Regions from separate parts of the Niveispirillum sp. KHB5.9 genome, predicted to be linked through region 1. Evidence: riboswitches for the same ligand, from Rfam matches in the RefSeq annotation. Region 1 holds a riboswitch; each other region holds the start of a gene.
What was found. Region 1 has a riboswitch for thiamine pyrophosphate ahead of thiC (phosphomethylpyrimidine synthase ThiC). Riboswitches for the same ligand answer to the same signal wherever they lie in the genome.
Positions count from the first base shown of each region.

Region 2: it holds a riboswitch for thiamine pyrophosphate, as region 1 does, so the genes downstream of both, ACM9HJ_RS12590 (ABC transporter ATP-binding protein) here and thiC (phosphomethylpyrimidine synthase ThiC) in region 1, are expected to answer to the same signal.
Region 3: it holds a riboswitch for thiamine pyrophosphate, as region 1 does, so the genes downstream of both, thiO (glycine oxidase ThiO) here and thiC (phosphomethylpyrimidine synthase ThiC) in region 1, are expected to answer to the same signal.

Region 1 covers NZ_JBLTYX010000011.1:102,015-106,095, reverse strand. Annotated here, with positions in the region: gene ACM9HJ_RS18280 (YdcH family protein) at 86-253, shown strand; gene thiC (phosphomethylpyrimidine synthase ThiC) at 322-2,163, opposite strand; TPP riboswitch at 2,231-2,359, opposite strand; gene ubiB (2-polyprenylphenol 6-hydroxylase) at 2,510-4,057, opposite strand; gene ACM9HJ_RS18265 (class I SAM-dependent methyltransferase) at 4,060-4,081, opposite strand, start outside.
Region 2 covers NZ_JBLTYX010000006.1:104,541-108,621, reverse strand. Annotated here, with positions in the region: gene ACM9HJ_RS12600 (acetoin utilization protein AcuC) at 1-1,055, opposite strand, end outside; gene ACM9HJ_RS12595 (nuclear transport factor 2 family protein) at 1,116-1,616, opposite strand; TPP riboswitch at 1,741-1,845, shown strand; gene ACM9HJ_RS12590 (ABC transporter ATP-binding protein) at 1,838-2,602, shown strand; gene ACM9HJ_RS12585 (ABC transporter permease) at 2,599-3,369, shown strand; gene ACM9HJ_RS12580 (ABC transporter substrate-binding protein) at 3,366-4,081, shown strand, end outside.
Region 3 covers NZ_JBLTYX010000019.1:32,853-36,933, reverse strand. Annotated here, with positions in the region: gene ACM9HJ_RS24330 (thiazole synthase) at 1-539, opposite strand, end outside; gene thiS (sulfur carrier protein ThiS) at 541-741, opposite strand; gene thiO (glycine oxidase ThiO) at 753-1,901, opposite strand; TPP riboswitch at 1,894-1,998, opposite strand; gene def (peptide deformylase) at 2,160-2,666, shown strand; gene fmt (methionyl-tRNA formyltransferase) at 2,700-3,626, shown strand; gene ACM9HJ_RS24305 (thiamine phosphate synthase) at 3,623-4,081, shown strand, end outside.

The DNA.
Region 1 (4,081 bases):
ATTTAAGGAAGGCCCCAGCCGCGTTTCAGGTACCAACAACCTAGACTGGTCAGTTGTTCCATCGCAGAATCGAAGGAGAGGCCGTATGTTGTTCCCCGAGCGTGTTGAATCCCTGCGTAGCAAGCACGAGACCCTGGATCGGGAGGTGCGGATGGAATCTCGCCGTCCCCTGCCGGACACAACGACCCTGACCCGCCTGAAAATGGAAAAATTGCGCGTGAAGGAGGAGATGGATCGTCTGGCCCGCGCCTGACGGCATCTCCGGCCTGATCGGCCTTGGGAAAGGCCCCCGTCCGCACGCCGGACGGGGGCTTTTTCGTCTCAGTGATGATCTTCCGGGATCGGCTTGTCCGACAGGTAAACCTGCCCACCGGCCTCCTTGAACTGGGCCGACATCGCAGCCATCCCCTCCTGGGCGGCGGCATAATCCCGCACTTCCTGCGTGATCTTCATGGAGCAGAATTTCGGGCCGCACATGGAGCAGAAATGGGCCAGCTTCGCCCCTTCCGCTGGCAGGGTCTGGTCGTGGTATTTCTCCGCCGTCTCCGGGTCCAAAGACAGGTTGAACTGGTCCCGCCAGCGGAACTCGAACCGCGCCCGGCTTAGGGCGTCGTCCCGCTCCTGTGCCCCCGGATGGCCCTTGGCCAGATCGGCGGCATGGGCGGCCAGCTTGTAGGTGATGACCCCGACCTTCACATCGTCGCGGTCGGGCAGGCCCAGATGTTCCTTGGGCGTGACATAGCAGAGCATGGAAGTGCCGAACCAGCCGATCATGGCCGCACCGATGCCGCTGGTGATGTGGTCGTACCCCGGCGCGATGTCGGTGGTCAGCGGCCCCAGCGTATAGAAGGGGGCCTCGCCGCAGACCTTCAGCTGCTTGTCCATGTTGGCCTTGATCTTGTGCATGGGCACATGGCCCGGCCCCTCGATCATCACCTGCACGTCATGCTTCCAGGCGATCTGGGTCAGCTCGCCCAGCGTGTCCAGCTCCGCGAACTGCGCGGCGTCATTGGCATCGGCGATGCTGCCGGGCCGCAATCCGTCACCCAGCGAGAAGGCGATGTCATACGCCTTCATGATCTCGCAGATCTCCTCGAAATGGGTGTAGAGGAAATTCTCCTTGTGATGGGCCAGGCACCATTTGGCCATGATGGAGCCGCCACGGCTGACGATACCCGTCACGCGCTTGGCGGTCAGCGGGATATGGGCCAGGCGTACGCCGGCATGGATGGTGAAATAATCCACCCCCTGCTCCGCCTGCTCGATCAGCGTGTCGCGGAACAGCTCCCAGGTCAGGTCCTCGGCCTTGCCATTGACCTTCTCCAGCGCCTGATAGATCGGTACGGTGCCGATGGGCACGGGGCTGTTGCGGATGATCCATTCGCGGATCGTGTGGATATTGCGGCCGGTGGACAGGTCCATCACCGTATCCGCACCCCAGCGGATGGCCCAGACCAGCTTGTCCACCTCGTCGGCGACCGAGGAGGTGACGGCCGAATTGCCGATATTGGCGTTGATCTTCACCAGGAAGTTCCGGCCGATGATCATCGGCTCCGTCTCCGGGTGGTTGATATTGTTGGGGATGATGGCCCGGCCGCGCGCGATCTCCTCCCGCACGAATTCCGGGGTCACGTAATCGGGAATGCTGGCCCCGAAATCCTCTCCATCCCGGACCGCCTGCTCCGCCATCCGCTTACGGCCCAGATTCTCGCGGATGGCGACATACTCCATCTCCGCGGTGATGATGCCCTGGCGGGCATAATGCAGCTGGCTGACATTGGCCCCCGGCCGGGCCCGCAGCGGCCGGCGGCCGGCACGGTCGAACAGCGGCACGGGGCTCTCCTGCCCCTCGCGCAGCCCATTATCCTCCGGCTTCACCTCGCGGCCCTCATAGGCCTCGACATCGTTGCGCCCCACCACCCAGAAGCGGCGCAACTCGGGCAGGCCCAGGCGGATATCGGTGCGCACGGCGGGGTCGGTATAGGGGCCGGACGGATCATAGACCCGCACCGGCGCCTCGTTGGCGCTGGGTGAAAGGTCGATCTCGCGCATGGCCACGCGGATGCCGGGGAATTGCTCCCCGGCCACATGGATCTTGCGGCTGGCCGGCAGCGGGCCGGTGGTGACCCGGAATTCGGGATCGGTAATGTTGGTATCTGGCATCTGGACCTCCCTTGATATGGAGATCCGGGCATGCGCACGGGGTGCGGCGGCACGAGCGGGGCAGATCAGGCCCCTATGCTTCCATCCCTACGCCGGTACGACCCGGATCAGGTTCGAAGGGTTCCCGCGCCGGTGCCGCCTGCTGGCGGTCCATGCGGTGTCTCAGCCCCTTGCCGGGGTTCCCCTTGGACGGGAGGGAAGGTGCGTGTGAAGGGGGTGGCGTGTCAAGCCGGATGGTTCGCCAGGACGGCCTACAGCCGTCCTGGCGGCGACCGCCGCCGCGCCGCTCGTGCGGCGTAAGCCAAGCCCACGGATGTGGGCGCCGGCGATTGAGGAATACGAAAAACTAAAGAAGGGCGGCCATCAGACCGGCCGCCGCCAGCAGCAGCCCAGCCCAGCCCAGCCGGCGCCAGCGGCGGCCTTCCCGCTCGCGCGATGCGGCCAGAACCGCCACCGACTCGGGATGTAGGCGCATGCCGCCGCCTTCGACCAGCACGTTGGCCGCATGCTCCAGGTCGCGGACCAGAGTGGGCAACCGCCGCGCGATGCCGGCGACATTGGTCAGCAGGTCGGCGACGCGCGCCTCCGGCCCCCTATTCTCGATCATCCAGCTGGTGATCAGGGGTCGGGCCAGTTCCCACATGTTCACATGCGGGTTCAGGACGCGGCCCATGCCTTCCGCCGTCAGCATGCTTTTCTGCAGCAGCAGCAGCTGGGGCTGCGTCTCCATCTGGAACTTCTCGGTGACGGCGAACATCTGGGCCAGCAACCGGCCAACCGAGATGTCGGACAGGGGGCGTCCATGCAGCGGTTCGCCGATGGAGCGGACAGCCTGCTTGAACAGTTCCTGGTCCTGGCTGGCCGGCACGAAGCCGGCATCGAAATGCACCTTGGCCACCAGGTCATAATCGCGGTTCAGGAAGCCGATCAGCATGTCGGCCAGATAGAGCCGCGTCTGCCGGTCGATCCGGCCCATGATGCCGAAATCGACCGCGATCAGCCTTCCTTGCTCTGTCACGAACATGTTGCCGGGATGCATGTCCGCATGGAAGAAGCCGTCGCGGAACACTTGGTTGAAGAAGGCGTCCGCCGCATGGGCCAGCAGCCGATCCGCCTGCAGCCCGGCCGCCCTGATCTCTTCCACCCGGTCGATGGAAAAGCCGATGACGCGCTCCTGGGTCATCACCCGCCGGGCCGTGCGGTCCCAGTCGATGGCGGGCACGCCGAACGTTTGGTCGCCCTTGAAATTCTCCGCCAGTTCGGACGCGGCCGCCGCCTCCATCCTGAGATCCATCTCCAGCGCCACGGTGCGGGCGAAGGTCTCCACCACCGCCACCGGCTTCAGCCGGCGCAGCTTGGGCTGCACCCGCACGGCCCAGCCGGCCAGCCACAGCAGCAGGTCGATATCCCGCTGGAACGCCGCCTCGATCCCCGGCCGCAGCACCTTCACCGCGACAAGGCGGCCATCATGGGTCTCGGCGAAATGCACTTGGGCGATGCTGGCCGCCGCCACGGCATTGTCGTCGAAGCGGGCGTAAAGCTCGGCGATGGTCCGGGCCAGTTCCGCCTCGATGATGGCGCGGGCATCGGCGCCGGGAAAGGCCGGCAACCGGTCGCGCAGTTCGGCCAGATCCTCGGCCACCTGATCGCCCACCAGATCGGCGCGGATGGACAGAACCTGACCCAGCTTGATGAAGCTGGGTCCCAGCGCTTGAAGGGCGGCCGCCAGACGCTGGCCCGGACGGCCCGGCACTTTGCTGCGGTTCAGGCAGCCCATGACCAGGGCCAGGAACGGGCTGGCGTCACGGAACAGCTCGACCGGCAGGGCACCATGGCGGCCCAGGGTGCGGCCGATGCCGGCCAGGCGCAGCAGATTGCGGGTGGCGCGCAGCATGCCTAGACGCGCCAGCCGGAATGG
Region 2 (4,081 bases), on a different contig from region 1:
CCCTCCCGCCGGTCCCAGGTCAAGGATTTCAGCACCGCCCCGGCCTCCGGCGTCAGCTCGGCCTGCACCGGGTCGATGCCGTTCAGCACGGCCCAGATGCCGGCCCAGGCCCGGCCCACCGACCAGGGATTATAGCCGCCGCCGCCCACCACGATGGTGCGCGGCGCCAGCCCCACCAGATCGCCCACCGCCCGCCACAGGGCACGGTTGGACAGGGACAGGCGCGACAAGGGATCGTCGGCCAGGGCATCGGCGCCGGTCTGGATCATCATCGCCTGCGGGCGGAAGGCCACGGCCAGCGGGATGATCGCTTCCTCCACCACATGGCGGAATTCGTCATCGTTCAGCCCGGCGGGCAGCGGGATGTTGCGGGCCATGCCACCGGCCCGGTCCGCCAGCTTACCCGTATAGGGCCAACGCCCCTCCTCATGGGTGGAGATGGTCAGGACGCGTTCATCATCATGGAAGGCATCCTGCACCCCGTCGCCATGATGGGCATCCAGATCGACATAGAGGATACGGTCCAGCCCCTGGTCCAGCAGGGCCATCAGCCCCAGGACGGGCGCGTTGAAGAAGCAGAAGCCGCTAGCCCGGCCGGGCCGGGCATGGTGGGTACCGCTGGCCGGGGAATGCACCACCCCGCCATCGCGGACCAGATCGGCCGCCATTATGGCCGCCCCCGCCGCAATGGCCGGGCGCCGGTACATTTCCGGGAAGACCGGGTTTTCCAGCTTGCCCAACGCATAGCGCAGGGCCGTGTCCAGATCGACGCGCTGGTCGCGCTCCGCCCGCTGCACGGCGTCGATGTAATCGCGCTCATGGAACCGGGCCAGCTGTTCCGCCGTCGCCTGCGGGCTGTCCAGATATGCTGAATCCTCCAGCCAGCCCATGGCGCGGATCAGGTCGGTGGCGACCGTGACGCGCGGAATGGACAGCGGATGCTTCCTGCCATAGCTGGAATGGCGATAGATTTCCCCGCCCAGGTAAAGCGGTCGGGCCATCGCGTCGGGGCGCGATGCGGGGGCGGGGTCGGACAGGGCGGCGCTGTCGGGCATGATGGGCCGATCCTATGCCGCGACGCGGCATGGAACAAGTGCAGCGCACCACCCGCGACGTTATTTCACGGCCTCATGGTCATAGGAGAAGACGCGCGCCAGCTTCCAGCCATCGGGCTCCAGCCGCCAGAGCTGGGTGAAGCGGGCCTTGCCCACCAGCTTTTCCGGCCCGTCGCCCTTGCGCTCATAGAACACATGGTCGCCCTGTTCGATCACGCCGACACCGGCGATGGGATGCAGGGTCATGGTCCCGGCCACCAGTTCGCGGCGCGAGCGCCAGGCATCTGGCTTCTTTTTTTCCTCACAACCCTTCTGGTATTCCGCAACGAACGGGGCGGCCGACCGCGCCACCTCCCCGCCCTTGTCGTGGTACATCTCGAAATCCGGCATCAGCATCGCGGCGACACGGGTTGGATCGCAACCCTCGAAGAAGACCTTGAAGAACTCCGTATCGGCCTTCTCGATGGCCGCCTGCAGGGCCGGGCCTTCCGGCAGGGAGGCGGCTTGGGCGGGCAGCGCCAGGGCCGACAGGAAGGACGCGAGGATAAGGGGCTTGCGCATGGTATCTCCCGTTTCTGGCAAGGAAATTTGACACTTATCCATGCAGGTCTGCAAGGACTGTCCCCGGCCCCATGTAGGGTGCCAATGGCCTTGCGGGGCCGCCCTCTGTTTGCCATAACCAACCCACCTCACTGGGGGGAGCCGATGGTCGGCTGAGAGGTCCCGGACGGGACGACCCCTGGAACCTGATCCGGTTGAAACCGGCGTAGGGACAGTGACCCATGACCGATCCATCGGGGCCGCGCGCGGTCCCGTCCGCCCCTGCCATCCATGTCCGCGACGCCGCCATCGCCTTCGGCGGGCAGACGCTGTTCACGGGCCTGGACCTGACGGCACCGGCGGGGGCGACCACCTGCCTGCTGGGACCCAGCGGCGTGGGCAAATCCAGCCTGCTGCGCCGCATCGCCGGGCTGTTGCCGGGTGACGGCACCGTCACCGCCGATGATGATCTGCCCGTCGCCGGCCGCATCGCCTGGATGGGGCAGCAGGATCTGCTGCTGCCCTGGGCCAGTATCCTCGACAATGTCATGCTGGGGACGAAACTGCGCGGCGGCCGGATCGATGCCGCGATCCGCGATCGGGCCATGGACCTGTTGGCCGCCGTGGGGCTTGATGGCTGGGAAAAACAACGGCCCGACGCCCTGTCGGGCGGCATGCGCCAGCGCGCCGCCCTGGCCCGCACCCTGTTCGAGGATCGGCCCATCGTGCTGATGGACGAGCCCTTCTCCGCCCTGGACGCCATCACCCGCCTGGACATGCAGGATCTGGCCGCCCGCCTGCTGTCCAGCCGCACCCTGCTGATGGTCACCCATGACCCGATGGAGGCGCTGCGCCTGGGCCATCAGGTGCTGGTCCTGTCGGGCACGCCCGCACGCCTGTCCGACCCGATCACCCCGCCCGGCCCCACACCACGCGCCCCCGACCTGCCGGACCTGCTGGCGCTGCAGGGCCAATTGCTGTCCCGCCTGCGCGGAGGTGGCGCATGACCGGGCGTATCCTGCGGCCCATCATCACCCTGGCCGGACTGCTGCTGGCCTGGGCCCTGCTGGTCCGGCTCGCCGACCTGCCGCACTACATCCTTCCGGGTCCGGAATGGGTGGCCCTGCGCCTCTGGAACGACTGGGAACTGCTGGCCCACCATGCGGGATACACGGCGCTGGAGATCGTGCTGGGCCTGGTGCTGGGCACGCTCTGCGGCGGGCTGGCGGCCCTGGCCCTGACGGCGTCACAGGCGGCCCGCCGCTGGCTGCTGCCGCTGCTGCTGGCCAGCCAGGCGGTGCCCGTCTTCGCCATCGCCCCGCTGCTGGTGCTGTGGCTGGGCTATGGCATGGCGTCCAAGGTGGCCATGGCCACCCTGATCATCTTCTTCCCCGTCACGGCCAGCTTCTATGACGGCTTGCGGCGCACCGATCCCGGCTGGCTGGATCTGGCGCGCACCATGGGGGCCGGCCCCTGGGCGACCTTGCGCCATATCCGCGTGCCGGCGGCCTTGCCCGCCCTGGGCTCCGGCCTGCGCATGGCCGCCGCCGTGGCCCCCATCGGGGCGGTGGTGGGCGAATGGGTGGGGGCGTCCGCCGGCCTGGGTTATCTGATGCTGCATGCAACCGCACGGGTGCAGACCGACCTGACTTTCGCCGCCCTTTTCATCCTGGCGCTGCTGGCCGTTTGCCTGTGGCTGCTGGTGGACGTGATTTTGCGCCGGGCATTGCCCTGGCTTCCCGACAGCGTGATCAGCAAGGAAGACATGAGATGAAGATGCGTTGGATGCGGGCAATGGCCGTGGCCGCCGCCATGGCAAGTGCGGTGCCCGCCATGGCCCAGGACAAGCTGGAAGTCCTGCTGGACTGGTTCGTGAACCCCGACCATGGACCGCTCTATGTGGCCCAGGAACAGGGCTACTTCAAGGATGAAGGGCTGGCCGTCGACCTGATCGCCCCGGCCGATCCCAACGACCCGCCGCGCCTGGTGGCCGCCGGCCAGGGCGACATCGCCATCTCCTACCAGCCGCAGCTGCATTTGCAGGTCGATGCAGGATTGCCCGTGGTCCGCGTCGGCACACTGGTGGCCACGCCGCTGAATACCGTCATCGTGCTGAAGGATGGCCCCATCAAGTCCATCAAGGACCTGAAGGGCAAGAAGGTCGGCTTCTCCGTGGGCGGGTTCGAGGATGCGCTGCTGGGCGCCATGCTGGAAAAGCACGGGCTGTCGCTGAAGGACGTCACCCTGATCAATGTGAATTTCTCCCTGTCGCCGGCCCTGTTCGCGGGACAGGTGGATGCCATCGTCGGCGGCTACCGCAATTTCGAACTGAACCAGATGGCGATCGAGAAAAAGGAAGGCCGCGCCTTCTTCCCGGAGGAGGAAGGCGTTCCCGCCTATGACGAGCTGGTCTTCATCACCGCCAAGGGCAAGGTGAACGATCCGCGTATCGGCCGCTTCCTCTCCGCCGTGGAACGCGGCACCCA
Region 3 (4,081 bases), on a different contig from region 1:
ACGGGAACGCTACTGTTCCGGCAGATCATTTCGATATTGTAAGGATTGAGGATGCCCAGCCCCGTGCCGATCGGTGCGCCCAGCGGCATGACGGCGGCGCAACCGACATCGGCCAGCCGGCGGCAGATGATGGGATCGTCGGTGCAATAAGGCAGAACCACGAACCCGTCGCGCACCAGCTCATCCGCCGCGCGCAGCAACTGTTCCACGTCGGGGTAAAGCGTCTCGCGGTCGCCGATCAGTTCCAGCTTGATCCAGTTGGTGTCCATCGCCTCCCGCGCCAGCTGCGCGGTCAGCACGGCATCCTTGACCGTGGAACAGCCGGCGGTGTTGGGCAGCAGCCAGACTCGGCCTGCCACCAGATCCAGCAGCCCCTCGCCATAGCCCGTCAGGTCGGCCCGACGGACGGAGACGGTCAGGATTTCAGCGCCCGAGGCTTCCAGGCTGTCCAGGAACACCTGCTGGTTGGGATAGCCGGCGCTGCCTAGGAACAGGCGCGACCGGAAGCTTTGGCCGGCGATCTTCAGTGGATCCTTCATCTCAACCACCTTGCAGAACCTTGACGATTTCCACCCGGTCGCCGGGGGATAGCACCGTATCGGCCCAGCGGCCACGCGGCACCACACTGTCATTGACGGCCACGGCGATGCCGCGCGCCCCCGGATCGACCCCATCCGCCGCCATCACGGCGGTCAGGGCGTAATCGTCGGGCTGGCGATCCTTGCCATTGATGATGATCATGTTCCCATCCTTCACGCCGCACGGGCGGCGTTGAAACGGTCGGCCCCGAAGGGGGCGATATGCGGGTCGGTCCGGCCGGTCAGGACCAAGGAGGATATGGCGTCGGCCGTGATCGGGGCCAGAAGGATGCCGTTGCGGTGATGGCCGGTGGCCAGCACCAAGCCATCCAGGCCCGGCGCCATGCCCAATATGGGCGCATCGTCGCGGCAACCGGGGCGGTGGCCCGTCCACATCTCCTTGATGGGCAGTTCCTCCACCCCCGGCAGGGCCCGCCAGGCGGCATCCAGCAGGGCCAGCACCCCACCGGCCGTCATCTGCGCGTCGAACCCCTTCTCCTCCGTCGTCGCCCCGATGATCAGGGTGCCATCGATGCGCGGCACCAGATAGCATTTGGGCGCCCAGACGACATGGGTCAAAAGCGGATTGGCCGGGTCCATGGTGAGTGACATCATCTGTCCCTTCACCGGCCGCACCGGCGGCGGGCTGGCCTGACCGGGGATCAGCTTCGACCAGGCGCCGGCGGCGATCACCACCTGATCGGCGGGCACCACCCGGTCACCCAGCACGACACCCCGCACACGGCCACCCTGGACATCCAGGCCCGTGACCTCCACCCCCTCGTAAAGGCGCGCGCCGGTCTTCTCCATTGCCACGCGCAGGGCAGCACTGGCCAGGCGGTTATCCACCTGCCCATCCTTGGGGCTGAAGATGCCGGCGGCGGTGCGCGGGTTCAAGAACGGCTCCCGCTCCTTGGCGGCGGCACCGGTCAGCCAGGACAGGTCCAGGCCCAGCTTGCGCTGGAATTCATAGTTCGACCGCAGCAGTTCCACCTCGTCCCGGGTGCTGGCCACGACCAGCGTGCCCTCGGTACGCAGGCCGACGGGTATGCCGGTCAGCGCCTCCAACTCCTGTGCAAAGCCCGGCCAGCGAGCCTGGCTTTCCAGGCAGAGCGGTAGCAGCGACTGTTCGCCCGGTTCCGCTTCCACGCCGGCCGCCAGCATGCCGGCGGCGGCCCGGCTGGCCGCCTGCCCGGCCTTGGCGCGCTCGAAAATCTCGACCTCGGCCCCTTGTTGGGCCAGGCGCCAGCCGATGGACATGCCGATGATGCCGCCGCCGATGATGGCGACGCGCGGCTTGCTCACGGGTTTATAGGATGTCATTTCCGCCTTCTCCCTTCGCCGGCATGACCCGGATCAGGTTCTATGGGTGTGATCTCAGCCGCGACCGTTAGGCCATGCGGCACCCCAGGGTCCATGCGCTATGTCATGGGCCTGTCACGGACGGAATGCAAGGGGATGAGGCGTGGCAATTCCGCCCCGCCCGGATCGCGCTTGACCATTGGCCGCGTGCGCGCATATCTGCCCCATATGGGACATTGTGCCCTATCCGCCGTCCAGACCCCCTCGGAACCACCTCCCATGTCGCTGCTGCCTATCCTGACCATTCCCGACACCCGCCTGAAGACCAAGTGCAAGCCGCTGGCCAATGTCGATGGCCGCGTGGTGGGCCTGATGGATGACATGCTGGAGACCATGTACAAGGCGCCGGGCATCGGCCTGGCCGCCCCGCAGATCGGTTTGCTGGAGCGGCTGATCGTGGTGGATGTCACCGACCAGCGCACGGAAAAACCCGACCCCATTGCCATGGTCAATCCGGAACTGATTTGGACCTCGGACGAGCTGGCCGTGACCCAGGAAGGGTGCCTGTCCATCCCGGAGATCTATGCCGATGTGACCCGGCCCAAGATGGTGCGCGTGCGCTATGTCGACCGGGCGGGCGAGGTGCGGGAGATGGATGCCGACGGGCTGCTGGCCACCTGCATCCAGCATGAGATCGACCATCTGAACGGCGTGCTGTTCATCGACCATCTGTCGTCGCTGAAGCGCAACATGATCCTGCGCAAATACAACAAGGCGCGGAAGTAAGCGCACCCGTTCCCATAGCCCGGAAGGTTCCCCATGCCGCTGCGTCTCGCCTTCATGGGCACGCCGGATTTCTCCGTCTCTATCCTGGATGCCCTGGTCGCGGCCGGGCATGAGGTCGTCTGCGTCTATTCCCAGCCGCCGCGTCCCGCCGGGCGCGGGCAGCAATTGCATGCCAGCCCCGTGCATCGCCGGGCCGAAGCCCTGGGGATTGAGGTCCGCACCCCCAAGAGCCTGCGCAAGGCGGATGAACAGGAAGCCTTTGCCGCGCTCAATCTCGATTGCGCCATCGTCGCCGCCTATGGGCTGATCCTGCCGCAGGCGATCCTGGATGCGCCGCGTCTGGGCTGCGTGAATGTCCATGCCAGCCTGCTGCCGCGCTGGCGGGGGGCGGCGCCGATCCAGCGGTCGATCCTGGCCGGCGATGCGGAGACGGGCGTGACAATCATGCAGATGGATGCCGGGCTGGATACCGGTGCCATGCTGCTGAAGGATGCTCTGCCGATCACACCCCGGATGAACGCGGCGGAACTGCATGACGCGCTGGCCAGCATGGGGGCGCGGCTGATGGTGGAAGCACTTCCCGGCATCGCGGATGCGTCGCTGAAGCCGGTGCCGCAGCCGGAAGCGGGCGTGACCTATGCCGCCAAGCTGGCCAAGGAGGAGGGGCGGCTGGACCTGTCCCGCCCGGCGGCGGAGCTGGACCGGCAGGTGCGCGGCCTGACCCCCTGGCCCGGCACCTGGATCGACCTCTCCAATGGCGAGAAGCTGAAGGTGCTGGAAACCTTGCCCGTGGATGGGAAGGGCGAGCCGGGGACGTTGCTGGATGCCGGCCCGACGCTGGCCTGTGGCGATGGGGCCCTGCGGCTGGTTCGTGTGCAGCGGCCGGGCAAGGGTCCGGTCGATGGCGGCGCCTTCCTGCGCGGTTATCCGCATGTGGTCGGGGGAAAGCTGATCGCGTGACGCGCCCCCTGCCCAATCCGCCCCTGCTGCTGATCACCGACCGGACGCAGGCCGTGGATGGGCTGCTGCCGGTGGTGAAGACCTGCGTCGCGGCCGGGTGCCGGTGGGTCAGCCTGCGGGAGAAGGACCTGCCCGCTACCGAACAGGTCGACCTGCTGCGCGCCCTGAAGCCAATACTGGCCGATGTCGGCGGCATCCTGACCATCCATGGCGATCCCGACCTGGCCCCGCTCTGCGACGGGGTGCATCTGCCCGATGGCGCCGACATCGCCGCCGTCCGGGCCTTGCTGGGGCCTGAAGCTCTGATCGGCGCGTCCTGTCACGACCGGGCCGGTGTCGAGGCGGCAGCCAGGGCCGGCGCCGATTACGCCACGCTCAGCCCCATCTTCCTGACCGTGTCCAAGCCGGGATATGGCCCGGCCCTGGGACCGGCTGTGCTGGCCGACCTGCCCCTG